Regions from separate parts of the Undibacterium sp. Ji49W genome, predicted to be linked through region 3. Evidence: predicted binding sites of a transcription regulator. Region 3 holds the regulator's gene; each other region holds the start of a gene.
The links. The regulator sigma-54, encoded in region 3, starts transcription at its own class of promoters, with help from an activator protein. The targets are predictions, from matches to a motif close to TGGCANGNAANCTGCTTT.
Positions count from the first base shown of each region.

Region 1 (9,874 bases), on a different contig from region 3:
TACTTACTTGTCGTAAGAATCTGCATTCAAACCCATAACGTGCGAGAAGCCGCCGTCTACATAGGTGATTTCGCCGGTAATGCCGTTCGCCAATGGTGACAGCAGGAAAGCGGCAGTGTTACCTACATCTTCGATGGTGACATTGCGACGCAGCGGTGCATGTTCTGCAACGAAGCCCAGCAATTTGCCAAAATCCTTGATACCACTGGCAGCCAGGGTTTTGATCGGGCCAGCAGAAATGCCATTGACGCGTATGCCTTTTTTACCCAGGTGTTCTGCCAGATAACGGACAGACGCTTCCAGCGATGCCTTGGCCAGACCCATGGTGTTGTAATGCGGGATGGCACGGATGGCACCGAGGTAAGACAAAGTCAACAATGCCGAATCTTCGCGCAGCAGTGGCAGGGCGGCTTTTGCCATTGCCGGGAAGCTGTAGGCAGAAATATCGTGCGCAATGCGGAAGGCTTCGCGGGAGAGTCCATCAAGAAACTCACCGGCAATGGCTTCGCGCGGCGCAAAGCCGATTGCGTGTACCAGTCCATCGAGTTGATCCCAGGATTTGCCCAGGTCAGCGAAGACTGCTTCGATTTGTTCGTCGCTGGCGACGTCACAATCAAAGATCAGCTTGCTGTCAAATTCAGCCGCGAAATCGGTGATCCTGTCTTTGAAACGCTCTCCTACATAGGTAAATGCCAGCTCAGCGCCTTCGCGTTTGCATGCCTGGGCAATGCCGTAAGCGATAGAACGGTTGGACAGCAAACCGGTGATCAGAATTTTTTTGCCTTGCAGAAATGCCATGTTGACTCCAGATATGACCGCAATATGCTTAAGACTCTCCCGTATTGACGTAGTGGAAAGCCTTATTCTATTGCGCTGTGGGTTTTTGTTACTTGTTGTTTCTACATCAGGGGTGGTGGCCTCTGTGTGGAATGCGTAAATTGCAGCCTTTTCCGCAACAGGTCGGAATTGTAGTTGCTCTCATCGAAACGGGCAAATGCTAAGTTTGCTTCAAATTGGCCACCCATAGGGCGGGTGGCCTGCTTTGGCCTGCTTTTGCTTGTCTATATCATAGCGCGTAGCCGGAAAAGCGCTGGATTTTGATTAAAACAGGCTTAAAATTGCCATTTTGAATAGACATTGTGGTCAAATTACAGCACAAACCGCATTTCCTTCACCAGTGCCCCCGGCAAGACTGCACCGCCGGTATGTCTTTCACCATAGGAACGGTCATCCATGATGACTTCGGTTTCCTGTGTCAATGCCAGCAGATTGTCACCCAGTATCTTGAACAGTGAATCATCAAAGCGCATGACATTCAGCGGTGCCTTGATTTCCCCGTTTTCTACCCAGAAGGTGGCAAAGCGCGTCATGCCGGTGATGCGGCAAGTAGCGCGATCAGAAAAATTCAGATACCACAGATTGCTGACGTAAATGCCGGTTCCCAGTTCTTTCAGGACATGGGCTTTAGCCAGTTCGCCCTCACGCATGACCAGCGACTTGGCTGATTCATCTTCACCGGCGCCATTGCCAGTCAGGCCAAACTCTTTGGCGCTGCGTGGCGATATCATGCTGCCAGTCAGCTTGCCGTTCTGTACCAGTGCTATCACTTCAGGTTTGATGAAACCCTGGGCCTGGAAGGCTGGTTCCAGACCGATGCGGCTATCTTCACTGATATCGACCATGGCATGCAGACTGGCCTCGCCGGATTGCAGTCTGCGCAGGGAACTATGTTTTGTACGCAAGGCTTTTTCTGATAAGCCGCCCCAGTTCAGCATCATGATCAGTTCATTGAGAGCGGTTGGACTCAGATAAACGCGGTAGTTGCCCGCCGGGACGGTAACTGGTGGCCGTGCCAGCAGCGCCAGGTTTTTACGGGCATCTTCAAATGCGGCAAGAAAGGCTGCCTTGTCCCAATTAAACCCGGCGTAATTTGATTTGACGGCCTTGTCCGCTGCATGGAACAGGCTCCAGTCAAAATTGACGTTATTGCTTTCATACCAGTTGCGTTGCCCGAGAGAGTTGGCAAAACCGCGATAGAGCGTGCCAGTGGTCAGCAAGCCCACCATATCGACATCACCTGCGGCAGCCAATATCTGTTCCACCATCTCTTCGACCGGCGGCAGGGATGATGGCCGGATCAGCGTATTGCTGTTGACGGTATCAGCAATCAGCAAATGCGGGTCAGTTGGCAGATCAGACAATTGCGCGCGTAAATCCTGCACTGCCTGGCTGATCGCCAGACGGTCGCCATGCAGTTCACCACTCAGGTTGAAGCTGCTTGTGGCATGGGTTTGCCCCTGTATCAATTGTATGCGCAGTGTCTGTTGCAAGACATGGCCGGGCTGACGGATTGCACTATGATTGAAACGCACAAAATCACTGGATTCTGCCGAAAACCAGGTGGTGCTGATTTCTGTGCCTTGCAATTGTTCCTGTACCAGATCGGCCAGGGAAAGAAAGTAAGCATGCATCAGACTTCCCCTCCAAACACTTCCACCTGGCTGAACAGGCAGGCCGGCGACGCATGGCCCACACGTATCACCTGCGATGGCTCACCCTTGCCGCAAAACGGCGTGCCCATGACGGCCAGGGTGGCGTTATTACCTACCATTTTCAGTGAGCGCCAAAAGCTTTCTGATATGCCGCGATAGTTCGGGTTCTTTACCAGTTCCTGCAATTTGCCATCGCGTATCACCTGTCCGAATTCACAACCAAATTGAAACTTGTTGCGTGAATCATCGATGGACCAGGACACATTGGTATTCATCAACACACCATATTCAATACTGGCTATCATTTCTTCCAGACTGCTGTCACCAGCTTCTATATTCAGATTGGCCATGCGGTCTATCGGTGGACGGTTCCAGTCACAGGCGCGGGAATTGGCAACACCAGACATGCCGGCGCGGGCTTGTGACAGGGCACTGCCCAGTGGTTTTTCAAGTATGCCGTTTTTGATGATCCAGGTTTTATCGGCAGCGCTGCCATCGTCATCCCAGCCAAAACTGGCAAACTGTTCGCTGCGTGTCGGGTCGTAAGTGACATTGAGCAAATCCGAACCATAGCGGAAATGCCCAAACATGTCGGGCGTGACAAAACTGGTGCCGGCGAAATTACGTTCATCGCCCAGTATGCGGTCAAGCTCCAGCGGATGACCGATGGATTCATGGATCTGCAACATCATCTGTTCTGGCATCAACAGCAAATCCATACGGCCACTGGGGCAATTCGGTGCATGCAGCAAGGCAAGTGCTTCGGCAGCGACGCGCTTGCCTGCGCCGTAAAAACCGGCTTGCTGCAAGACTTCCATGCCACCCTGGCGACAAAAGCCGTTGTACTGGCCACCCAGGCTGCGGGTCTGGGTTTCTACCCCTTTATTTGCGGTAACGCTGAGATTGGGTATCAGATAATTGAAGTGCTGGCGGATATCCGCACCGGCGCTGCTGAAAAATAATTGTTCTGTCGTGACCATGCCTATCGAGGCACTCCAATCCACGATGAACTGACTGATCTGGCAGTCAACTGATTCCTGCATCAGCAGGGCGATCAAATCCTTGCGGCTCCAATGGTTGCCAGCCGGACTTTCATAACTGCCCACGACGGATGATTGACTGATCTGGCTGAAATCGGTCACCGCCTTGCCGGCACTGATGGCAGCCCATTCGGCGGCACGTTGCAACGCAGCACGCAAACCATGACGCGACAGGTCACTGGTGGCAGCATAGCCGTAGCCACCCTGATGGATGACCGTCAGCATGGCACCGTAACTGCGGCGGCTATGCAGGGGTTGTAAGATATTTTGCCTGACCAGCAGTTCTTCGCTGCGTTCGTCAACAACCCGCATGGAACAAAAATCCACCGCAGGCATCAATTCCAGAAACAAACTTTTCAAAGCATCCAATAGGGACTCCGTCTTATGTGCAGGTGAGAAGCGCAAGAAAAACAGGCGCAGGCCCACGTCAATACGGTTATCTTGCCAGTGTTTGTAATTTTGGTCAAAAAGATAAATGTTATGAGATGTGACCAGGATTAAGCAGTGGCTTTATATTTTTTAAATAATATGGGGTGATGTCTTTGAGAGAAGTATGTTTTCACCATGGATTTGTTTTGCGTAATATGAAACGGTGCGCGCAGCGCACCCTACGCCGGTGCTGCTATTCGGGCGATTCGCAGGGGGCGCCACGCGCACCGATTTAGCAAAAGAAGTGTGGAACTGCTTGAGTGATGCATGCTATCGCAGTTTTGTTTCAGCTACTATTTTTAAGGGTTTTCTTCGCCATACGGCTGACCGATTCATTATCGTCGTCGGTTACCAGCGTTGACAGTGGCACCCAGGCCAGATCATGCGACTCATCGCTGACGCAAAAATCAAGATGCCGTGCCTGGAACAGAAAACGCAAGTCGTAATGATAATGGCCTGGTTCATTGTGTCTGGCCGGGATGGCATGTGCATCCACGTCAAACAATGTTGCGTGCAGCAATTGCAAATCCTGGATGCCGCTTTCCTCCTGTGCTTCGCGTGCGGCGGCAGCCTGTATGTTGATGTCGCCATCATCCACATGTCCACCCAGTTGTAACCAGCGATTCAATTTTTTGTGATGTGTGAGCAAGGCTGCCTGTCCATCTGGCGACAAGATCCATGCTGATGCCGTCACATGGCCTGCCAGCGTCTGGCGACTGCAACAAGCCTTGGTATGGGTGACAAAGTCCAGCGTCTTTTGCAGATGCAGGGTTTCAGTGGCATCCGCTGGCTGATGGGCAAGCAGTAGAGCGATGAGCTGGTCTTGCATGGGAAATATGGAACGGAGGGAGATGGTTGTTGTAAATCAGGCTCTGCCCTGTTTGATCAGGGCAGAGCATTGTCAAAACTTAGTGTTGCAGGCCCTTTGGTATGGCATTCAGCAAAGTCCTGGTATAAGCCTGGGTCGGGTTCAGATACAGGTCATCCGAATTGGCGAGTTCTACGACCTTGCCTTTATTCATCACCATGACCTGGTCGGCAATGTATTTGACGACAGCCAGATCATGCGAGATGAAGATGTAGGACAGGCCAAATTCTTCCTGCAAATCCTGCAACAGATTCAATACCTGTGCCTGTACCGATACGTCCAGTGCTGATACTGATTCATCGCAGACCAGCACTTCCGGCTTCATCGTCAGGCAGCGCGCAATGGCTATACGTTGACGTTGTCCACCAGAAAATTCATGCGGATAGCGATGGAAGGCGATAGTGGGCAAGCCAACTTTTTCCAGCAATTGGTAAGCCATGGCAGAACGTTCGCTGTCGTTGGCACCAATGTTATGAATATGCATGGGTTCCATCAGAATTTGTCCCACGGTAAAGCGCGGGTTTAACGAAGCATACGGGTTCTGGAAAATGATTTGTATGCGGCGCTTGTAGTGATGAAATTCCTTGTTCGACATGGACAGGATATCCTTGCCTTCAAACAGGGCTTGGCCAGACGTCGCCTGGTGCAGACGCATCAGTGTCAGGCCAACCGTGGTTTTGCCAGAACCTGATTCACCCACCACGCCCAGGGTCTTGCCACGCGCCAGTTTGAAAGATACGCCTTCAACCGCCTTGAATTCTTTTTTGCCAAAGAAACCTTCGCGCGAGTAAAAACTTTTACCCAGGTCTTTGACTTCGAGCACGATCTCTTCGTCGCCTTTAAGACCACGCGGGCGCTGTTTCTGATCAGCCAGCGCGCCTTTGTTGTTCATGAAATCGGCAATGACCGGCAGGCGCCAGGGGCGGGTGTCGAGTGTAGGGCGGCAGTGCAGCAGCGCCTGGGTGTAGGTATCTTTCGGGCTTTCAAAGATTTGCTCTACCGTGCCTGCCTCGCGGATTTCGCCATTACGCATGACGATGACGTGGTCAGCAATTTCACCGACCAAAGCCAGATCATGGGTAATGAACAGCACCGACATCTTGTGCTTGATACGCAAGGCATCGATCAGGTCGATGATCTGCTTTTGTATGGTGACGTCGAGAGCAGTAGTCGGTTCATCGGCAATCAGCAATTTGGGTTCACACGCGATCGCCATGGCGATCATCACCCTTTGCTGTTGCCCGCCAGACATCTGGCTGGGGTAGGCATCAATCTTGTTTTTTGGATCGGGGATGCCGACTTCTTCCAGCAATTCTATGGCGCGCTTGCGGGCTTGTTTGGCATCCATACCCATGTGCAGGCGCAAGACTTCGGCGATCTGGAAACCAACGGTAAACACCGGGTTCAGCGATGTCATCGGCTCCTGGAAAATCATCGAGATTTCCTTGCCGCACAGGTCACGTCTTTCAGCGTTGCTGAGTTCCAGCAGGCTACGGCCTTCAAAAATGATCTTGCTGTCAGCAGCAATGCTGGATGTATCTGGCGGTAGCAAGCCCATGACGGCGAGTGAGCTGACTGACTTGCCGCTGCCGGATTCACCCACCAGGGCAACGGTGGAATTGCGCGGAATTTCAAAGGAAATACCCTTGACCGTTTCCACGCTGTCCTTTTTATTGACGCGGAAAGACACGCGCAGGTTTTCTACTTTCAGCAAAGCTTGATTTGTGTTGTCTTGGCTCATGATCTGTCCTTATTTCAGCTTGGGGTCGAGCGCATCGCGCAAGGCATCGGTGAACAATGAGAAGGCTGTTACCAGCACGGCCATTGCTGCGGTTGCGGCAACCAGTTGCCACCATTTACCCAGAATCAACTCATTCTGCGCTTCATTGAGCATACTGCCCCAGGACACCACACCAACAGGTACGCCAAAGCCAAGGAAACTCAGAATGACTTCGGATTTGATAAAGCCCACTACCAGGATGGATACCTGCACCAGTGCCACATGGCTGACATTCGGGAAGATGTGCACGAACATCTTGCGCCAGTGCGAAGCACCGATGGCATCTGCCGCCCATACGTATTCACGCGCCTTGTGTTTCATGTATTCAGCACGGATCAGGCGGAAAGGCCCAGTCCAGCCAGTGAATGCCAGGATCAGGATGATGGTGGTCACACCTTTTTGCTGTAATACCGCAGCAACCGAAAGTATCAGCAGCAGGTAAGGGATGGAGGTGAAGATGCTGTAGAACCAGTTGAAAAAGTCATCGACTTTGCCGCCAAAGTAACCAGCCAGTGCGCCAAAGATGGTGCCCAGCAGAGTTGCCAGGAAAGCCGCAACCAGGCCAACCACGATGGAAGTCTCTGCACCTTTGATAGTTTTTTTGATGATGTCATGTCCCCATTTGTCAGCGCCAAAGGGCAGGGTGGTCAGACGTTCACCCACGACGGCTTTACCGGACTTGGCGAGCTCGGTGCGGATTTCTGCCATTTCCTTGGCCAGTGGATCAGGGATGCCGTAGTCATTCACGATGACCGCCTGATCAGCATCGGGCTGCTTGCGCAATTCGCGGATAATGTCGGCCAGCGGATCCAATGGATTGTCTGGCGGCGGTGCTTCAACTTCAGCCTTGGCGACCGTGCCTGTATCTGCACCGACAAAGCCTGGTGGGGCATAGCTGACACCGCTTTCCTGTTCCCAGTCAGACGCGATGACGCCGGTGGCAGACAATACCAGGGCAATTAAAAAGGCAATCACAATCCCCATGGCAATCATGGCGACCTTGTCGGCGCGCAAGCGGCGCCATGCCAGCGCCCATAGCCCGGGTGATACAGTTTGAACAGATGGATTTGTTGTAGTCGTGCTCATGAATGATCCTTATTTCAACTGTACGCGTGGATCAACCGCCTGGTACAACAGATCGGTCAACAAATTAAAGAACATGGTGGCAGCAGCGACATACACGGTGATGGCTTTAATCACGGGGAAGTCACTGCGCTCCACTGCCAGGATCACTTCGCGGCCTATGCCGGGAATGGAAAAGAAACGCTCGATCAGGAAGGCACCAATCAGCAAGGCCGGCAGGTTGGACATGACGTGGGTGATGATGGGTATCGATGCATTGCGCAAGACATGCACCCATTTCACGCGGCTTTCGGTCACGCCTTTGGCGCGGGCAGTGCGTACATAATCCTGGTTCACTTCATCCAGCACAAAGGTGCGGAACAGGCGCAGGTTAGGTGCCACGCCCACGGCCAGGGCGATCAGGATAGGCAGGGCAGAATATTTGAACAGGTTCTCGGCAAAATGATTGCCCCAGCCCTGTACCGGGAACATGCCCATTTTGTAGGCAAAGAAATACTGACCAACGATGATGTAGACCAGAATACTGACCGACATGCCGACAGTACAGGCGATCATCACAGAACGGTCTGTGAATGAACCGCGCTTGAAGGCAATTGCCAGCGCCAGTGCAATGGCGATCAGGGTTTCGATGATGGTCAGCGGGATCAGGACCGTCAGCGATGGCCCAAGGCGTGTGCCTATGATGGACGATACGGCTTCACCGGTACTCCAGCTATTGCCAAAGTTGAAGGTGACGATCTGTTTGATGAAAATCCACAACTGTACGTAATACGGCTGGTCTATGCCCAGTTGCGTACGGATATTGGCAATCTGTTCGGCATTCGACATCTTGCCAGCCAGGATGTAGGCGGGATCGCCGCCCACCCAGTTAAACAGGAAAAACACCAGCAGGATGACACCCAGCATCGTTGGTGCCATCTGCCATAAGCGGCGCAGAATATAAGCGGTCATGTTTGTCTTTCGGTTTTCAAATTTCAGTTAGTCTGCGGCTCATTTTTTTGTTTATTTATTTTGGTCGATGTCGATCTGCATCCACTCTATATGCATGATGGGGTGCTTTTTGTAACCTATTACGCGTGGTTGTGCCAGCATCATGCGATGGCGGGCATACCCCAGGCGTTGGGCAGCATACAGTTCCATGATGCGTGTCATCTTGTGGTACAGCAGATCGCGCTCTGGACCTGGTGCCAGTTTTTGTGATTGTTCATACAGTTTGTCATATTCAGGGATGGTGACGCAGCCATTATTATTCATGTGTATGTTTTTACCGTAAAACAATTGCATGAAGTTGTCACCATCCGGGTAATCGGCTATCCAGGGTGAAATGCGCTGCATTAACTGACATTGCTTTTCTGCTTTCAGGATTTCAGCAAAGGGATGGAATTCGGCGCGCATTTTAATGCCTATGCCGTCGTAGGATTTTTTCCAGACTTCGGCCTGTAAATGGCCACGTGATTCGGTCTGTGCAGTGTGGACAATTTCCAGTGGACTGCCATCGGGCAGCGTGCGGTAACCATCCTTGCCTTTTTTGTAGCCGAATTTGTCCAGCAAGGCATTGGCGGCGGCAGGGTTGTACTGGATGCTGCTTTTGTAATTCGGATCATGTCCCACCACGCCAGGTGGGATGGGATATTGCAACGGTATCGCATGTCCATTGTCGACGATGCGTATTTCTTCTTCCACGTTGTGTGCCATGGCCATGGCGCGACGCAGGGCGATCTTTTCTTTGCTTAAGCCACCAAAGACCGGGTCTTGCATATTCCAGTAGTAGACAGTCAGTTCGGGGTCAACAATGCGCGACATCTGTATACCGCGCTTGACAAATTCAGGTTTTAAATCCGGGCCGTTCAGCACTTGCGGTGCCAGGCCGCCATAGAGCTGGAACAAATCAATTTCATCTTTCTGGAACGCCAGCAGGCGCGACTGATCTTCCAGTATCACATTGACGATGACGCGCCCAATTTGCGGCATGCGCTTGCCTTTCATCGCCGCGATGATTTTCTGGTCATTCGGGTCTGCACTGGGCTGGAAATCCCATATATTGGTGTGGTAGTCAGTATTGGCATCCAACACCATTTTCGAGCCGCGCACCCATTCAATCAGTTTGAATGCGCCAGTACCGACGGGGTTTGCCATGGCAGCACCCTGTACGTCCTGGTATTTTTCTATAACCTCACGTGCC
Region 1 is NZ_JBMPOW010000007.1:285,770-295,643, forward strand. It holds gene fabI (enoyl-ACP reductase FabI) at 4-798, opposite strand; gene ACO0LK_RS11255 (TldD/PmbA family protein) at 1,149-2,471, opposite strand; gene ACO0LK_RS11260 (TldD/PmbA family protein) at 2,471-3,868, opposite strand; gene ACO0LK_RS11265 (NUDIX hydrolase) at 4,248-4,790, opposite strand; gene ACO0LK_RS11270 (ABC transporter ATP-binding protein) at 4,870-6,570, opposite strand; gene ACO0LK_RS11275 (ABC transporter permease) at 6,580-7,695, opposite strand; gene ACO0LK_RS11280 (ABC transporter permease) at 7,705-8,643, opposite strand; gene ACO0LK_RS11285 (ABC transporter substrate-binding protein) at 8,695-9,874, opposite strand, start outside.
Region 1: a site for sigma-54 is predicted at 3,962-3,979, ahead of ACO0LK_RS11260 (TldD/PmbA family protein). Genes of this name have one in related genera too.

Region 2 (9,874 bases), on a different contig from region 3:
ACCGCTCGCAAAATAATTGAGGACGATGGTGATCGATTTTTCAGTGACGGGTTTGGCCACGAAAATACTGCCTATGGAATTGGCTCTTGTCTGCATGCTATCTTGCACGTTGGCAGAGAAGATGGCAATGCGTACATGCGGATGGTCTTTCAAGATTTTCTCTGCGGCATCAGTTCCCAGCATGCCAGGCATGTTGATGTCCATGGTGCAATAGTCTGGCTTGTTTTCCTGCACGGATTTCATGGCTTCTTCGCCCGTGCTGGCTTCGAAGATTTCCCAATCTGGCTGCGCTGCCTTGACATGGGCACGTATGACCATGCGTGACACTTTGCTATCATCAACAATTAGTAATTTTTTCATAATATTTTTTATGCAAGACAAATGCACCCATTGATAGTGAGTTGCAGCTCAATTTCATTTTACCTTACCGTACTGGAAATTGAGTGGTCAAGATGTTCAATAAATGTTTCTCTGGCGGTATTTACACGGCTATTTACACAGCTATTTGCACAGCCTGTTTTGCGCAACTGCTTTTTACGCTTTTTTCTGCAACTGCCGTCAGCCTCAATTTTTCAGCCGCCGCCACAAAGTGGTCCTGCTGATACCCAGATAATCTGCCACCGCTTCACGGTTATTGCCAAATTTTTGCATGACCTGTTCCAGTGATTCTTCCTTGTTCGTCAAGTCTGTCGCCGGGTCTGCCAATTCGGTCGTTTCAGTTACGTTGGCAGGTATGCCAACTGCTATCAGTTCCGGCAAGGTTCGGTTAACAAAGCCTGGCGTCAGGGCCTGTAAGGGTTCTGCTGCCAGGAACAGGGCCAGGCGTTCCATCAGATTTCGCAGTTCCCGGACATTGCCAGGCCAGGTGTATTGCTGCAACAAATTGCTGCAAGAGGCGATTTCTGCATGCAAATTGGCATGGGGCCGCGTGCCCATGCCGGCCAGAGCATGCTTGAGAAACCATTCGGCAAGCGGGAGCAGGTCGTCTGTTCGTTCCCTTAATGCGGGCAGATGCAGTCGCAAAACCGCCAGCCGGAAATACAGGTCGGCGCGGAATTTTCCCTCCTTGATACGGTCTTCCAGATTGCAGTGTGTAGCGCTGATGATGCGCACGTCAACCGGAATGGGACGCATGCTGCCTACACGTATTACTTCACGCTCTTCCAGTACCCGCAATAACCGGGTTTGCAAACCCAGAGGCATTTCACCAATTTCATCCAGAAATACGGTGCCGCGATGGGCGGTTTCAAACAGGCCGGCATGGCCACCCCGTTTTGATCCGGTAAACGCACCTTCTTCGTAGCCGAATAACTCAGATTCCAGCAGACTTTCGGCAATGGCACCGCAATTGACGGCCACGAAAGGCTGGCGTGCCCTGGTGCTTTCACGGTGCAGGGCCTGGGCTGCCAGTTCCTTGCCGGTGCCGGTTTCACCTTGCAGCAATACGGTAGCGGGTGAGCGGGCAAACAGGGCTATCGATTTGCGGGTTGCCTGCATGATAGCCGAGTCACCCCGCAAGTCATTCAGGTTGTGACGTGCACGCAGTGCATCTGCCGCCGGATGCTGGCGGCCGCGGGCAGATTCCAGCCGGGTCAGACGGGCGATTTCCAGTGCGTCATCAAAGGCCTGGCGTATTGACCCCGCTGAATACATGAAGATACCAGTCAGTCCGGCTTCTTCTGCCAGGTCAGTGATCAGGCCGGCCCCAACGATGGCCTTGATGCCACTGGCTTTCAGTTCACTGATCTGGGCGCGTGCATCTTCTTCGGTGACATAGGTGCGCTGTTCCAGCGGGAAGCCGAAGGTGGTTTTGAAATCCGCCAGTTCCGGCATGGTTTCCTGGTAATTGATCAGGCCGATGGCGGGGGAGACCTTGCGTGCCCTGGCAAGGGCCTGCATGACATCAAAGCCGCTGGCCTTGGCGATGACGACCGGTACCGGCAGTCTATTTTTCAGATAGGCACCGTTTGAACCAGCGGCTATGACGGCATCGCATCTTTCCGTTTGCAGGCGTTCTTTCAGGTATTGCGCGGCTTCTTCAAAGCCCATGTGTATGGGTTCAATGTCGGCGCGGCCATCGTATTCGACCATGATGTCGCGGAACATGTCGAACAGCCGCGAAATGGATACCGTCCAGATCACGGGTTTGTCGCTGTTGTCGCGTTGCGGTGCTGGGTGTTTCATTGCATGTAGTGTCTTATAGGATGTGTGCTGCCTGTGTTCAGGATTGTTCCTGGGCTTGCTTCATTGAGTGTTTCGAGCTGTGTTGCAATGTGCGTTTCAATTAATGTTTCAAATTTGTTTCAACGTTGTTTCAATTTCGTTTCAAGTTTCTATTTGAAACATCATTATGCACTTTATTTTCTGTTTGCCTCAAGGCCTGTTTCACGATTTTTTTGGATAAGTAGTTGATTTTTATGTGTTTCAGTTGCCTTGGTCGTGTTTGTTACCAAAGGTGGCATGCCGCTTGCAATGCGCTTGCCAGAATCTGTTCATTAACCTGAAAGCATACACATGAGTACATACTCCGCAGGTGCCGCCTTCCGCAAGGCGATGCAGGAAGAATCCCCACTGCAAGTCGTAGGTGCAATCAATGCCAACCATGCCTTGCTGGCAAAACGTGCCGGTTTCAAGGCAATTTATCTGTCCGGTGGCGGCGTTGCTGCCGGTTCTCTGGGTTTGCCTGATCTGGGTATCTCTAACCTTGACGATGTACTGACCGATGTGCGCCGCATCACCGATGTCTGTGACCTGCCTTTGCTGGTCGATGTCGATACCGGCTTTGGCGCTTCTGCCTTTAACGTGGCACGTACCGTCAAATCCATGATCAAGTTTGGCGCTGCTGCCATGCATATTGAAGACCAGGTGGGTGCCAAGCGTTGCGGCCATCGTCCGGGCAAAGAGATAGTCAGCAAGCAGGAAATGGTAGACCGCGTGAAAGCGGCAGTCGATGCACGTACCGATGACAACTTCGTCATCATGGCACGCACCGATGCCTTGGCCGTCGAAGGTCTGGAAGCGGCAATTGAACGTGCCCTGGCATGTGTGGAGGCAGGTGCCGACATGATCTTCCCGGAAGCGATTACTGAACTGGCGATGTACAAGCAATTTGCCAATGCCGTCAAAGTGCCTATTCTGGCGAATATTACTGAATTTGGTGCGACGCCATTGTTCTCTGTCGAAGAACTGGCCGCCGTGGATGTGGGCCTGGTGTTGTATCCATTGTCCGCTTTCCGCGCCATGAACAAGGCGGCAGAAAACGTCTATGGCGCGATACGTCGTGATGGCACGCAAAAAAATGTCGTCGACACCATGCAAACCCGCATGGAATTGTATGAGCGCATCAATTACCACGATTTTGAACAAAAGCTGGATGCTCTTTTTGCACAGCAAAAGACCCAATAGTACGTAAATAATACGTATATAGCCCGTTCCCTTATTGTGCTGCATCAAGCCAGCCAAGGGGAATAGCACTTCTAATGAAATACTGGAGAAAAAATCATGACTGAAGCAGTTCCTTTCAAACCCAAGAAATCGGTTGCCCTGTCTGGTGTGACAGCAGGTAATACTGCTCTGTGTACCGTAGGCAAAACCGGTAATGACCTGCATTACCGTGGTTACGATATTCTGGACGTGGCGGACGCTTGCGAGTTTGAAGAAATTGCCCATTTGCTGGTGCATGGCAAATTGCCGACGGTCGCAGAATTACGTGCTTATAAAGCCAAATTGAAAGCCTTGCGTGGCTTGCCTGCCAACGTCAAGGCGGCACTGGAATGGTTGCCAGCATCGTCCCATCCTATGGATGTCATGCGTACCGGCGTGTCTGCACTGGGTTGCGTATTACCAGAAAAAGATGATCACAATACCCCCGGCGCACGTGATATTGCCGACCGTCTGATGGCATCGCTGGGCTCCATGCTGCTGTACTGGTACCACTACAGCCACAACGGCAAGCGTATAGAAACTGAAACCGATGATGATTCCATAGGCGGCCATTTCCTGCATCTGCTGCACGGTGAAAAGCCAAGCGCATCGTGGGAAAAAGCCATGCATACTTCATTGATCCTGTATGCAGAACATGAGTTCAATGCATCCACCTTTACTGGTCGAGTCATCGCTGGCACAGGTTCTGACATGTATTCCGCCATCACTGGTGCTATCGGTGCCTTGCGTGGTCCCAAACACGGCGGCGCGAATGAAGTCGCGTTTGAAATCCAGAAGCGTTACGACAATCCGGATGAAGCAGAAGCAGATATCAAGAAACGCGTGGAAAACAAGGAAGTGGTGATCGGTTTCGGTCACCCTGTGTACACCATCTCTGATCCACGCAACAAGGTCATCAAGGAAGTGGCACGCGGCCTGTCCAAAGAAGCCGGCGCAATGAAGATGTTTGATATCGCCGAACGTCTGGAAACAGTAATGTGGGATATCAAGAAGATGTTCCCGAATCTGGACTGGTTCTCTGCCGTGTCTTACCACATGATGGGTGTACCAACTGCCATGTTCACGCCTTTGTTCGTGATTGCGCGTACATCGGGCTGGGCGGCCCACATCATAGAACAGCGTATCGATAACAAGATCATTCGTCCTAGTGCCAATTATGTAGGCCCTGAAGACCTGAAATTTGTTCCTTTGAATAAACGCAAGTAACTAAATAAGCAAGCAAACCAGAGGTTGCTATATGAAAGAGCAGGCAGACCTGTCCAGACTCAGCACAAGACGCGCTGTAAGGCAGGATCTGCCGCGCCTGCTGGAACTCATTGCCGATGATGACCTGGGCAAAAATCGTGAAGGCGTGGGCTCGGAGGACGCATGTTATGCCGAAGCTTTTGAGCGCATAACAGCCGATGACAATCAATTTCTGATGGTGGCTGAGATGGATGGCCGCATCATTGCCATGCAGCAGGTGACTTTCATCCCCGGTCTGAGCAGAAAAGGTGCTACCCGCGCCATGATAGAAAGCGTGCGGGTTGAGGGTTATCTGCGCGGGCAGGGCATAGGGCACTGGTTCATAGAGCAGGCCATACAATTGGCGCGTGAGCGCGGTTGCCAGTTGGTGCAACTGACCAGCGACAAGAAACGCATACAGGCGCACAGATTCTACGGAAGCATGGGCTTCACAGCATCACATGAAGGCTTCAAATTGCAACTCTGAGTTGTTCTATGAAATCTTCTAAATACCGAATACTAATATTTAAAAATAGCGAGCCATGAATACTCAATTCCGCAAGCCACTACCTGGCACTACTCTGGATTATTTTGATACACGTGAAGCAGTAGATGCCATCGTGACAGGCGCGTATGACAAGCTGCCCTACACTTCACGTGTGCTGGCAGAAAACCTGGTGCGCCGCTGCGACCCGGCTACGCTGACTGATTCCCTGCGCCAGTTCATAGAACGCAAGCGTGATCTGGATTTTCCGTGGTTCCCGGCCCGTGTGGTTTGCCATGACATCCTCGGCCAGACTGCGCTGGTCGATCTGGCTGGCTTGCGCGATGCGATTGCCTTGCAGGGCGGTGATCCGGCGTTGGTCAACCCGGTCGTGCCTACCCAACTGGTGGTTGATCATTCGCTGGCGGTTGAATGCGGTGGTTTTGACCCTGATGCGTTTGATAAAAACCGTGCCATTGAAGACAGGCGCAATGAAGATCGCTTTGACTTCATCAACTGGACCAAGAAGGCATTCAAGAATGTGGATGTGATCCCACCTGGCAACGGCATCCTGCACCAGATCAATCTGGAACGCATGTCACCAGTCGTACAGGTCACAGACGGCGTAGCTTATCCAGATACCCTGGTCGGTACCGATAGCCATACGCCTATGGTGGATGCGCTCGGTGTGATCGCGATTGGTGTCGGTGGCCTGGAAGCAGAAAGCGTCATGCTCGGTCGCGCATCCTGGATGCGTTTGCCAGACATCATCGGCGTAGAACTGACAGGCAAGCCACAAGAAGGCATCACTGCAACCGATACGGTATTGGCATTGACAGAATTTTTGCGCAATCAAAAAGTCGTATCGTCTTATCTGGAATTTTATGGCGAAGGTGCATCCCATCTGACTCTGGGTGACCGCGCTACTATTTCCAACATGGCACCTGAATTTGGTTCCACTGCCGCCATGTTCTACATCGATGAGCAAACCATCAAATACCTGAAACTCACAGGTCGTGATGATGAGCTCGTCAAGCTGGTAGAAACCTATGCCAAAGAGACTGGCCTGTGGGCTGATACCTTGAAGAATGCAGAATATGAACGCGTGCTGAAGTTTGATCTGTCTTCTGTTGTCCGCAATATCGCTGGCCCGTCCAACCCGCACAAGCGTGTGCCAACGTCTGAGCTGGCTGCACGCGGCATCAGTGGTACGGTAGAAAATGAGCCTGGTCTTATGCCTGACGGCGCAGTCATCATCGCTGCGATTACCAGCTGCACTAATACCAATAACCCACGCAATATGGTGGCTGCAGGTTTGCTGGCACGCAATGCCAACAGGCTGGGCCTGACTCGCAAACCCTGGGTCAAGAGTTCACTTGCCCCTGGTTCCAAGGCCGTGACCCTGTATCTGGAAGAGGCTAATTTGATGCCTGAGCTGGAACAACTGGGCTTTGGTGTGGTTGCCTATGCCTGCACATCCTGCAATGGCATGTCGGGTGCGCTTGACCCTGTCATCCAGAAAGAAATCATAGACCGTGATTTGTATGCAACGGCTGTGTTGTCGGGCAACCGCAATTTTGATGGACGTATTCACCCGTATGCGCAACAAGCCTTCCTGGCTTCGCCACCGCTGGTCGTCGCGTATGCGATTGCTGGCACGATCCGTTTTGATATCGAGAAAGATGTGCTGGGTCTGGATGCAGCAGGCAAGCCTGTGACCTTGAAAGATATCTGGCCTACGGATGAAGAAATCGATGCCGTGGTGGCTGCCAGCGTCAAGCCTGAGCAATTCCGTAAAGTCTATATCCCCATGTTTGCCAGACAGGCTGATGATGGTGAAAAAGTCAGCCCCCTGTATGACTGGCGTCCACAAACCACCTATATCCGCCGTCCACCATATTGGGAAGGCGCACTGGCAGGGGCGCGCAGCATGAAGGGCATGCGTGCGCTGGCAGTATTGGGTGACAACATCACGACCGACCATCTGTCACCATCGAATGCCATCATGCTCGATAGTGCCGCTGGCGAATACCTGGCCAAGATGGGTTTGCCAGAAGAAGATTTCAATTCTTATGCGACCCACCGTGGTGACCATTTAACGGCACAACGCGCCACCTTTGCCAACCCGACACTAAAGAATGAAATGGTGGTGGTCGATGGCAAGGTCAAGGCAGGTTCACTGGCACGCATAGAACCCGAAGGTCAGATCACCCGCATGTGGGAAGCCATAGAAACCTATATGGAGCGCAAACAGCCTTTGATCGTGATTGCCGGTGCTGATTATGGCCAGGGTTCTTCACGTGACTGGGCCGCCAAGGGCGTGCGCCTGGCTGGCGTAGAAGTGATTGTCGCTGAAGGTTTCGAGCGCATACACCGCACCAACCTGGTCGGCATGGGTGTCTTGCCGCTGGAATTTTTGCCGGGTGTGAATCGTCTGACGCTGAACATCGATGGTACAGAGACCTTTGACGTCATAGGTGATCGCATGCCACGCGCAACCCTGACGCTGATCATCAACCGCAAGAATGGTGAATCAGTGGCAGTGCCTGTGCTGTGCCGCCTGGATACAGCAGAAGAAGTATCGATTTATGAAGCTGGCGGTGTTTTGCAGCGTTTTGCGCAAGACTTCCTGGAGTCTGCCAAGGCTGCGTAAGTTGTGCTGACATTAGTTGTGCTGACATTAGTTGTAAGCGCTACTCATCATTGAGTAGCGCTACCTCTGAATCAAATTTTAAAGAGTTAAAGACAATGGCCCATCTTCCTCAGATCAAAATCCCGGCGACGTATATGCGCGGTGGCACCAGCAAGGGCATGTTTTTTCGCCTACAGGATTTGCCGCAAGCAGCACAGCAGCCAGGTGCAGCACGTGATGCCTTGTTATTGCGTGTAATCGGCAGCCCCGACCCGTATGGCAAACAGATCGATGGCATGGGCGGCGCGACTTCCAGTACCAGCAAAACCGTGATCCTGTCCAAAAGCAGCAAACCGGATCATGATGTTGATTACCTGTTTGGCCAGGTAGCTATAGACAAGGCATTTGTAGACTGGAGCGGCAATTGTGGCAACCTGTCTGCCGCTGTCGGTGCCTTTGCCATCAGTGCCGGGCTGGTCGATGCTGAACGTGTGCCGCAAAACGGCATAGCCACCATCCGTGTCTGGCAGGCGAATATCAGCAAGACCATCATAGCCCATGTGCCGGTGACTGATGGGGCAGTGCAAGAGACGGGTGATTTTGAGCTGGATGGCGTTACCTTTCCGGCAGCAGAAGTACAGCTTGAATTCATGGACCCGGCGGCAGATGAAGAGGGCGCAGGCGGTTCCATGTTCCCGACCGGTAATCTGGTTGATGATCTTGACGTGCCAGGTGTGGGTACGCTTAAAGCGACCATGATCAATGCAGGTATTCCTACGATTTTTGTGAATGCAGAGGCGATCGGCTATACCGGTACCGAATTGCAGGATGCCATCAATGGTGATGCCAAGGCTCTCGCCATGTTTGAGACCATACGTGCGTATGGTGCATTGCGCATGGGGCTGATCAAGGATATCAGCGAAGCCGCACAACGTCAGCACACGCCCAAGGTGGCGTTCGTTGCCAAACCGGCTGGCTATACTTCTTCAAGTGGCAAGCAAGTCCAGGCAACTGATGTGGATTTGCTGGTACGCGCCCTGTCCATGGGCAAGTTGCACCACGCGATGATGGGTACGGCAGCCGTAGCCATCGGCACTGCGGCAGCGATACCGGGTACTCTTGTGAATCTGGCTGCTGGAGGTGGTGCACGTACTGCCGTGCGTTTTGGGCACCCGTCCGGCACCTTGCGGGTAGGGGCTGAGGCGACACAGGTCAACGGCGAATGGAGTGTCACCAAGGCCATCATGAGCCGCAGCGCGCGGGTGTTGATGGAGGGATGGGTACGCATTCCGGCCATAGATATTAGCTGACAGTTTTCTGATTTGAATTGAAGTAGCTTTATGCACGTCAAAGTGCAGGCATGGCCTCGCGCCAGCGCCACTGTCCAAAAATAAAAATAAACGCTCAGCGGTGCGGTACTAGGTGAAAACATTTTGTGATACCGAAGGAGACAGCATGACTTACGCAGCGTTTTATCAGGAATCGATACAAGACCCGCAAAGCTTCTGGGCCAAAGAAGCGCAGTTGATAGATTGGCACAAGCCGTATGAGCAGGTGCTTGACCACAGCAAGCCCCCGTTTGCAAAATGGTTTGTCGGCGGTGAAACCAATCTCTGCTATAACGCGGTGGACCGCTGGCTGAAAACACAGGCAGACAAGCCGGCATTGATCGCCATTTCTACTGAAACCAATACCGAGAAAACCTATAGCTTTGCCGAACTGCACACCGAGGTGCAGCGCATGGCAGCCATCATGCTGAATCTGGGCGTCAAGCAGGGTGACAGGGTGTTGATCTACATGCCCATGATCGCCGAAGCAGCTTTTGCCATGCTGGCCTGTGCCCGCATAGGTGCCGTGCATTCCGTGGTGTTTGGCGGCTTTGCCTCAAAAAGCCTGGGTACGCGGATCGATGATGCCAGGCCTGTGCTGGTGGTATCGGCCGATGCCGGCATGCGTGGTGGCAAGGCTGTGCCTTATAAACCCTTGCTGGATGACGCCATTGCACTGGCTGAACACAAACCCGAGCATGTCTTGCTGGTGAATCGCGGTCTGGATGCCATGCAGTTAGTGGCTGGGCGTGATGTCGATTA
Region 2 is NZ_JBMPOW010000030.1:40,920-50,793, forward strand. It holds gene ACO0LK_RS26120 (response regulator transcription factor) at 1-360, opposite strand, end outside; gene prpR (propionate catabolism operon regulatory protein PrpR) at 565-2,184, opposite strand; gene prpB (methylisocitrate lyase) at 2,515-3,405, shown strand; gene prpC (bifunctional 2-methylcitrate synthase/citrate synthase) at 3,502-4,650, shown strand; gene ACO0LK_RS26140 (GNAT family N-acetyltransferase) at 4,682-5,155, shown strand; gene acnD (Fe/S-dependent 2-methylisocitrate dehydratase AcnD) at 5,211-7,805, shown strand; gene prpF (2-methylaconitate cis-trans isomerase PrpF) at 7,901-9,094, shown strand; gene ACO0LK_RS26155 (propionate--CoA ligase) at 9,240-9,874, shown strand, end outside.
Region 2: a site for sigma-54 is predicted at 2,457-2,474, ahead of prpB (methylisocitrate lyase). Genes of this name have one in related genera too.

Region 3 (9,874 bases):
CTGGACGTCATGTTGCATACACCGCGCTATATGCGTGAAGAACGTCAGGCCCGTGAACGGGCTGCCAGCCTGCTGCATTTTGTAGGTCTTGCCGACCTGGCGAATGAGGAGGCACGTAACCTTCCATATGGCAAACAGCGCCTGCTGGAAATCGGGCGTGCGCTTGGCCTGAACCCGCAATTGCTATTGCTGGACGAGCCTGCTGCGGGTCTGACTGCTCCGGACATCAAGGATCTGATTGCCATCATCCACAAGATACGAGAACACGGTATTACCATCATCCTGATTGAACATCATATGGATGTGGTCATGTCGATCTGCGATATTGTGACCGTGCTTGATTTTGGCCAGAAAATCGCCGAAGGCAAACCTGCGGCAGTACAGGCTGACCCCAAAGTGATAGAAGCTTATCTTGGTGGCAGTGTGGCAGATGCAGCCGACATCGTCGCTGCATAAGGAGAACATCATGTTGAGCATTTCAAATTTACATGCAGCCTATGGCAAGGTGGAAGTCTTGCACGGTATTTCTCTGGAAGTACCAAAGGGAAAAGTGGTGACCCTGATAGGATCAAACGGCGCCGGAAAAACCACGACCATGCGCGCCATTTCCGGCATGCTGAAACCAAAAGAAGGTTCTGTCGTGCTGGCCGGAAAAGATGTGACAGGCATGGATTCACACAAGATCGCACGCGCCGGTCTGGCCCATTCACCCGAAGGGCGGCGCGTATTTGCCACCATGTCGGTGACAGACAATCTCTTGCTGGGTGCCTTCCCCCGTTTTACCCGTAGCCGTCCGCGTGGCGATATAGATACTGACTTACAAAAAGCCATGGATTTATTTCCGCGTCTGAAAGAACGTCGCAATCAGCTGGCTGGCACTTTATCTGGCGGCGAACAGCAGATGCTGGCCATGGCCAGGGCGGTGATGCTTAATCCCGATGTCATTTTGCTGGACGAACCCTCCATGGGGCTGGCACCTATACTGGTGGATGAAGTCTTCCGCATTATTGTGCGCCTGAAAGAGGAGGGTACTACCATGCTGCTGGTGGAGCAATTTGCAGCGGCTGCCCTGGCTGTGGCAGATTATGGCTATGTGCTGGAAAATGGACGTATCTCGGTGCATGGACCGGCAGCGAATCTGCAAAATGATCCGGCTGTGAAGGCGGCTTATCTGGGTGGTGGTGCGCATCATTGATTGATGTTGTTTTCACCGAAAAATGGAGAGCTTGCTCTCCATTTTTTTATTGAAATTCCTTAAAAAATTTACATTGCTTATGTTATTTTAGTGGAAGCAGCTATCGCCAGAAAAATGGCATAACATCAAAATTTCCGCTTAGTGCATTCTTATGATTTCACTTTCTTCTTGTTTTCGCGTGTCGATTTTGACGTTGACGATCTTCTTTTGCACTTCAGGAATCGCAGCACCAGCCCTTCAGGAACACCATATCAGTATTGATGGCAAGGAAAGACGGTATTACCATTTTTCTGATCCTGCATCAGTGACCCAGGGGCAGGCAATAATATTGGTCAGTGGTTCGGGTTGTGATGATTTTTCGGCGCGATTACCCAAGTTCTTTGAGCGGTATCCTGAACCGGTTAATGTCTATTATCTTGAAAAATATGGCGTCATAAAAAGGGCTGACGGCAGTAAATGTTCGTCGGAATTTCTGGCTGCTGACAAATTTGAAATACGTTTATCCGATCATTTGAAGTTTATAGGGGAGGAGCCTGATCTAAAGAAAATGCCCGCACGTTCCATCGCTGTACTGGGATTTTCAGAGGGCGGAGCGATAGCCCCCTATATCGCCAGAGACAATAAAAAAATCGGTTGGCTGGCGACGGCGGGTAGTGGTGGTTTGAAGCAAAGTGAAGAATTTCTGATCTTTGCAGATCGTGGTGTAGAACCTTATGCCAAGCCTTTCTCGAGAGATTATTTTTTGCAGGTTTATGACGAGATCAGACGTGATGGCAATAATCTGGAAAAAGAATTCTTTGGGCATTCCTATGTCTACTGGTCCGGACATTTGTTCTCGGATCCACTGGACGTATATGCAAAGCTGGATATCCCCATGGTGGCAGCGATGGGAGAGAAAGATGACAGTGTACCCATAGAGTCAGGACGTGCCTTACGGGATTATTTCCTGAAGCATCCTGAAAAGGATTTTCAGTTCGTGGAATTTCCAGGTGCCAGTCATGGTTTGAAGACATCTGATAAAAATGGAGCGCAAGAGTTTATTGCGAGTTTGGCGGCGTGGTTTAAGGGGAGGAAGAGAGCGTTTGAATTGAAGTAGCTGGCATCAGTAACGAACTGGCACAATTTTCAAACAAGTTATTTGTATCGACGTCATTCCAGCGTGTTTCTAGCTGGAATCTAGTGGTGTTTTTGGCAGGCTATTGCGTGAGTTAATTTCAGATTATTAGAACTCATTTCATAAATAGGGATGAGTGCGAGCAAGGTGATTCGGGATGCAGTGCAAGGCGTGACGCGCAGCCAAGGCTGGTGCCTTGGCAAGCGGCACAACGCTGCAATGCGCCCGCGAAGTGTCAATGCGGCCAGCTCCCGAAGGGTTTGCCTCATAACGCGTGCTGGACTGCAAGGTGTGAATAATTCGACTCGTTGTCAATAGACCCGCTATTGACTGCCTCGTCCGCCTTGCCAGCCCACGTTATGAGGCAAACGCATCTCACCCCTATTTATGAAATGAGTTCTAGTATTTTGAGTAATCTGGTTTTCAATGCCAACAGACGTTCATTTTGGATTGCAGGCCGGTGGTAGACCGGCGGCTACCCACCTTTTTGCTTCGCCAAAAAGGTGGGCCAAAAAGGCGACCCAGGCGTCGTCGCCCCTGCGGGGTTCCCTTTGCTGCCAGTCAAAAAATGGGAAGGTCCGAAACTCGCTTCGCTCAAACATCGGCCCTTCTTTTTCCATTTTCTGCCTTGCATCAAAGGCGTCGACACATGGGAACTGCTAAAGTCAAAAGCAACCGCAACTTCAAAAGCAACCGCAACTTCAAAAGCGATGACAATGCGACCTTTAGTTAAATTGCTTTTGCGGGGTAATTTATCCCTGCAAAAAACGCAAAGGATGTGCGTGGGTAGGCCATACCTCGATGAAGAAATTTGCCACCTGTTCTGTCGTCACCTCTGCCAGCGTGGTGGGTGACCAGCGTGGTGTATTGTCTTTGTCTACCACCAGCGCACGCACACCTTCCAATACTTCACCGTGTTTGAAACAGTGGCGTACCATGTTTCTTTCCATACGCAGGCAATCGGATACGGTAATGCTGGCGCTGCGCCGTAATTGTTCCAGCGTGACAGACATCAATAGTGGAGAACGTTTTTGCATGATGGCAAATGCCTGTTGTGCAAAATCAGATGTGTCTTGCTGCAAGTTGTTGCTGATCTCGATTGCACAGTTTCCGCTGAACAGGGCATCAATGCCTGATCTGTTTGCGGCCAGCTTACTGTTGCCGGGGAGTGCCTGATCAGCAAAAGGAACCGCAAATTCGCGTATTGCGGCTCGTACATCGGTGGCGGTATTTTGTTCCAGAAGATGCATCAAGGCAGGCAATTTTGATGTCGGTATAAATACATCGGCCAGCCCTGCATACAGCGCATCGGCTGCGTTAATGACTTCACCGGTCAGACCCATGTAAGTACCAATTTGTCCCGGTGCACGTGATAGGAAGTAACCACCACCCACGTCCGGGAACAGGCCGATATTCACTTCCGGCATCGCCATTTTGGTACGTTCCGTGACGATGCGCAGGCGGCAGTCATTGCCTGCCTGGGCGATACCCATACCACCTCCCATGACGACCCCATTCATCAGCGCGATATAAGGTTTGGGGTAGAAATGAATTAAATGATTTAGTGCATATTCTTCGGTGAAAAAATCTTCCAGCAAGGCAGAATCACCTTTTGGTGTTGCGGTGCCTACATCATAAAAGAAGCGGATATCACCACCTGCACAAAATGCCTTTTCACTGCTGCCATGGATAAATACTGCCCGCACGCTTTGATCATCCTGCCAGGCCAGCAAGGTCGTTGTCAGCGCTCTAACCATATCGAGAGACAGCGAGTTCAGTGCTTTGGGTCTATCCAGGATGATATAGCCGATGTTGTTCTTGACGGAGGTGAGTACAAATTGGCTCATGGTGGTTGACTATGCAGGGTAGAGGATGAAGCTGCTATTTTAGCTTTGTCGGACGTGGGCGTCACGGGGTGTATATGCTTATGAGGAAATGATGCAGGGGCGAGATGTTTGTTGTTGTTGTTGTTGTTGTTGTTGTTGATCTTCAACCGCTTGGGCCGATGTAATTTGTGCGTCACAGAAAATGGAAAGAGAAGATCCGATGTTTGAGCGAAGCGAGTTGCGGATATTCCCATTTTTTGTGATGCACAAATTATGCTGAAGCGCAGCGCAAGCACCCGTAGGGCGAGTCTGCGGTCGCCTTTTCTTTGGATACTTGCTTTTGGCGACGCAAAAGAAAGTATCTCGGCTGCCGGGCCGAGACCCGGCTTGTGTCCACGGAGGGCGATCGTCTTAATCAAAGTGTGGCATATAACGGGCGACACGGCATACATAGAACGCCGCTGGATTCCAGCCAAACCCACGCTGGAATGACGCCAATAAAAATGCCGTGAATCAACTAACTCGCAGCTTGTTGAGCAACGCATGCTACAAACAGCAATAAAAGTAAATTATTTATTTGAAATGTCAGAAACGATATCTACAAAAAACCTATCATCCAGCAAAAAGGACGCCTGTAGCGTCCTTGTTTTGGATGTCCACAACCCTGTTAAGGTAAGGACTGGGGTCTTATGAAGCCGATGCCGGATCAGGTATGTGCTTGATGGCGTCGTGCTGATGGTTTTGTATCTTGTCTTTATGCTTGATGACCTGACGATCAAGTTTATCTATCAGTGTATCGATAGCTGCATACAGATCATGCGCCAGACTTTCTACATGGATATCTTTGCCACTGATATGCAAATTAATGTCCGCTTTGTGTCGTTTTTCCTTTTCCCGGAGCTTGTCCACCGTCAGGATGACGGCGATATCAATGACCTGGTCGAAGTGTCGCCTGATACGTTCTAGTTTGGTATGTACATATTCACGAATTGCAGGAGTTACTTCGACGTGATGTCCACTGATGGTGAGATTCATACTGTGCTCCTATAGTGATGTTGCTTGCTGTAACGATAAGCTCATTGCTGTCTTATTGCCTTGAGCTAAATCATATATAGCAATTCAAACCGTGATTACAAGGACTTGCTTACAAAGATTTACGCAAACTCACTGGGGGGATTTTGAGGGCTTCACGGTATTTGGCAACTGTCCGTCGGGCAATTACCATGCCCTGTTCACCCAGCATGTCTGCAATTTTGCTATCAGAGAGTGGGCTTTTCTGGTCTTCTGCTCCTATCAACTGCTTGATGAGTGCGCGTATCGCGGTGGAAGATGCTTCCCCCCCTGTTTCCGTCGCGACATGGCTGCCGAAAAAGTATTTCAACTCAAACATGCCGTGGGGGGTCAGCATGTATTTTTGGGTTGTTACACGCGAGATAGTGCTCTCGTGTAATCCTAGTGTATCAGCAATTTCGCGCAAAACAAGGGGGCGCATGGCAACAGCACCATGCGTGAAAAAATTGCGTTGTCTTTCAACTATGGCTTGTGCAACGCGCAAAATGGTATCGAAACGCTGCCGCATATTCTTGATCAGCCAGCGTGCCTCTTGCAACTGTGAGCCGAGCCCGCCTTCCCCACGATTTTGTTTCATGATGTTGGCATACATGCTGCTGACACGCAATTTGGGCATGACATCCTGATTCAGCGAGACTTGCCAGCCATTGGCTGATTTTTTGACAATGACATCTGGCACGACATAATCCGATTCATCGACTGCAAAATCGATACCTGGGCGGGGCTTGCATAGGCGGATGACGGTTTGTGCGTCGCGCAAATCTTCATCATCGCAGTCGAGGATTTTCTTGAGTTTGGTGAAATCTCTTTGTGCAAATAAAGTCAGTTGCGTTTCAACAATTTGCAAAGCCAGTCTGCGTGTCACGAAAGCAATTTTAGGCAAGCGCTTGATTTGCAGGGCAAGGCATTCAGATGGTGTGCGAGCGCCCACACCTGCCGGATCAAAGCTTTGCAGCATGTTCAGGGCAAATGCCAGTTCTTCTGGCTCGACGCACAATTCCAGTGGCAGGCTGGCATGGATTTCATCCAGGGTTTCTGTCAGGTAGCCATTGTTGTCGATGGCATCAATCATCAATTCGACCAGGGCGCGGTCACGTGGCTCGCGCAGGTTCAGACGCATTTGTTCTTGTAAATGTTCTCGCAGTGTAATGTGGGCGGCACCCAGTTGTGGCCTGCCATCTTCATCGTCACTGCTTTTGCTGCCATGATGCACGTCGTCAAAACCCCAGTCTTCTTCGCTGGAGCTGCTTGTGTCATTGCTGACGGCGATATCAGCGTCAGCCTGAGGTTCTGTAGCTGTGCTGCTTTCTTCGCGGGATGCTGGCGCTTCCATGCCGGCGTCTGCTGCTGTGCTGCTGGTATTGATGGCACCGTCTGCCAGCAGGCGTACTGCGTGGTCCAGCGGGTCATCCACACGCTCCAGCATGGGATTTTCTATGAGCAGGGTTTCCAGCTCCTGGTGCAATTCCAATGTGGACAATTGCAGCAACCGTATGGATTGCTGCAATTGAGGCGTTAATGCCAGATGCTGGGACGTGCGTAGTTGCAGGCTTTGTTTCATGATGATTCCCGTCACATCCGGAAATGTTCTCCCAGATAGACGCGCCGCACGGATTCATTTTGTATGATGTCATCCGGCTTGCCGCTGGCCAGTACGGCCCCCTGATTGATGATGTAGGCATGATCACAGATGCCCAGAGTTTCACGCACGTTATGATCGGTAATCAATACGCCGATGCCACGTTCCTTGAGGAAACGCACAATGCGCTGGATTTCAATCACGGCGATCGGATCAACACCGGCAAAGGGTTCATCCAGCAAAACGAAGCGCGGGTTGGTGGCCAGTGCGCGGGCAATCTCTACACGCCGGCGTTCGCCGCCTGATAGTGACAGTGCCTGACTTTCCCGGATTTTTTCAATCTGCAAATCGGCCAGCAGGGCATTGAGCCTTTTGACGATGGATTTCTCGGAAAGAAATTTTCCATTGGCATCTTTTTGCAATTCCAGCACGGCACGGATATTTTCTTCTACCGTCAGCTTGCGAAATACCGAAGCTTCCTGTGGCAGGTAAGACAACCCCAGCACGGCCCGCTGGTGTATTGGCAATTGTGAGATATTGACAGCATCAATCGTGATATCGCCAGCGTCGGACGGCACCAGGCCAACGATCATGTAGAAGGAGGTGGTTTTGCCGGCACCATTCGGGCCCAGCAAACCAACCACTTCACCGCTTTTCACTTCCAGCGATACGTCACGCACCACCTGGCGCGCGCCATAACGTTTTTGCAATCCCTTGACGAGCAAGGTACTAGGCGTGGCAGTCATTTAATTGGTCTGTTTGGGTTGCAGGGTGATTTTGACGCGGCCGGCACCGTCTACATGCTGGCCCGTGGTTGAATTGGTACCGATGGCGATATCATTTTTACTGTCATAGGACAGGTATTCGCCCTCTTGTTCCTGGGTGACCTTCTTGCCTTCCAGGTAGCGCACTTTGGCTTTGGAAATGAACTTGACGATTTCTGTCGTCTGATTGTATTCCGCACGGTCCGCTTCACCTTCTACCCACAGGTCCGGGCCGCCATCGCGTTTTTGCCGGAAGCTGACTTTTTTGCTGACGCCACCAGTCAGTACGACAAACTGGTCACCGTTCGGGGCTTCGGTAACGACGGCTTTTTCCGAATTGACGACCAGGGTGCCGCGCACCAGTTGTACGCCTTTGGACAAGACGCGCACGCTGGTTTTTCCATCGCTTTCAGAGTAACCGGCCTCGATGGTTGTCTCCTTGAAACTGTCGGCTTTTTCTGCACCTGCTGGCGTATAGATTAAAGCTAAACAAGCCAGTCCCAGGCATTGGCTAAGGGAGCGTATCAATTTCATATTTTTCATTGGCAAATATCGCTTTCTCTATTTGGATGGTGTAGGGGCAACTGGTTCGCGTTCACGTTTTTTCAAGTGAATACGTACCTTACTTAGCAGCGCCAGATGTTGGGTGGAGTTGTTGGCCACCATACCTACGGCGGTGGTGTCCACTTTTCCTGTTTTGACGGTGATAGGCTTGTCAGTTTTGACAATATCATCGTCGGGTAACAGCAACAAATAACTGGTTTCCAGGCGCATGAATTGTGAGCTCAGGCCTTCGGGTCTTTCCATGCTGACGTTGTCATACAGACGTACTTCATCATGTTCACGCTTGGGCGTGGTGACCGTGGATTTTTGCGACACCACGGCCAGGTCAGCCAGCAGATGCAAAGGCGGGCGATCAACATCAAAGCTGTTGATTTGCGGGCGCTGAATTTCTATATTGTCATTGCGCGGCAGATGAATCAGGCGTTCACCAGTGATGTGGTAATTTGCCTTGCCATTATTTGACAGCCGGATAAAATTGAATTTTTCTACATAGTAATCCGGTGCCGAACGGGCAGATGAACGGTTCTGTTCATCATTCGCATTCCGCCGTATGACTTCCATCACCCAGATGGTACCCAGGGTCATCATGCCCAGCAGTATGACTGCCAGCCAGATGCGGAAACGGTCTATGGTCATATGTTGTTTCATGACAGGTAAGCCCCGATAGCCTCTTCATATTTACCCTGGGCGCGCAGGATGAAGTCGCAAACTTCCCGTGCCGCACCTTTGCCGCCACTGGCCGTGGTGACGTAATGCACTCTTTGCCTGACTTCTGCATGGGCATTCGGTACGCTGGCAGAAAAACCGCAACGTGTCAGTATCGGCAAGTCGATGATGTCATCGCCGATAAAGCCACAGACATCGGCAGGCAGATTCAATTCAGCAAGCAATTGCAGGAAGGCCGATTTCTTGTCGTGTATGCCCTGGCGTACATGGGTGATGCCAAGGTCGCTGGCACGCTTGCTGACAATCGCTGATTGCCTGGCGCTGATGATGGCTGTGGCAATGCCGGCCTGCTGCAACAGCTTGATGCCCTGGCCGTCAAGCACATTGAAGGTTTTCATCATTTCACCTTCCGGGCCGAAATGCAGGCTGCCGTCGGTGAGTATGCCATCCACGTCAAATATCATGAGCTTGATCGTGGCGGCATTATCGGCTGCAACTTGTCTTGCTTTTTCCATCAGATTACCTTGGCCCGTGTCAGGTCATGAATATGCAGGGCACCGACCAGTTTTCCCTGGTCATCGGCCACCAGCAACTGGTTGATGCGATAGGTTTCCATAATTTCTACCGCTTCTACCGCCAGTTGTTCTGGCCGTATGCGGCGCGGCTTGTCATGCATGACTTCGGCAATCTGTAACTGGGTAAAGTCGCGTGTGCCATCCATCAGGCGGCGCAAGTCACCGTCGGTGAAGATGCCGACGATATGCTGGTCTTTATCCACCACGGCGGTCATCGCCATGCCTTTTTTGGTAATTTCCAGCAGCGCGGTTTTCAGGCCGGTATCTGGTGTCACCTGCGGGATATCATCGCCGGTGCGCATGACATCGCGGACGTGGGTCAGCAGGCGGCGGCCCAGTGAACCACCAGGGTGGGAGCGGGCAAAGTCTTCTTCGCGAAAACCGCGTGCATCCAGTACGGCGACTGCCAGCGCATCACCCAGCGCCAGTGTGACGGTGGTGCTGGCTGTTGGTGCCAGGTTTAGCGGGCAGGCTTCTTTCGCCACATGCAGGTTCAGGTGTACATCGGCCAGCTTGCCCA
Region 3 is NZ_JBMPOW010000011.1:149,631-159,504, reverse strand. It holds gene ACO0LK_RS15470 (ABC transporter permease subunit) at 1-456, shown strand, start outside; gene ACO0LK_RS15465 (ABC transporter ATP-binding protein) at 467-1,195, shown strand; gene ACO0LK_RS15460 (alpha/beta hydrolase family protein) at 1,374-2,291, shown strand; gene ACO0LK_RS15455 (enoyl-CoA hydratase/isomerase family protein) at 3,062-4,156, opposite strand; gene hpf (ribosome hibernation-promoting factor, HPF/YfiA family) at 4,823-5,170, opposite strand; gene ACO0LK_RS15445 (RNA polymerase factor sigma-54) at 5,280-6,767, opposite strand; gene lptB (LPS export ABC transporter ATP-binding protein) at 6,779-7,531, opposite strand; gene lptA (lipopolysaccharide transport periplasmic protein LptA) at 7,532-8,083, opposite strand; gene lptC (LPS export ABC transporter periplasmic protein LptC) at 8,111-8,761, opposite strand; gene ACO0LK_RS15425 (KdsC family phosphatase) at 8,758-9,294, opposite strand; gene ACO0LK_RS15420 (KpsF/GutQ family sugar-phosphate isomerase) at 9,294-9,874, opposite strand, start outside.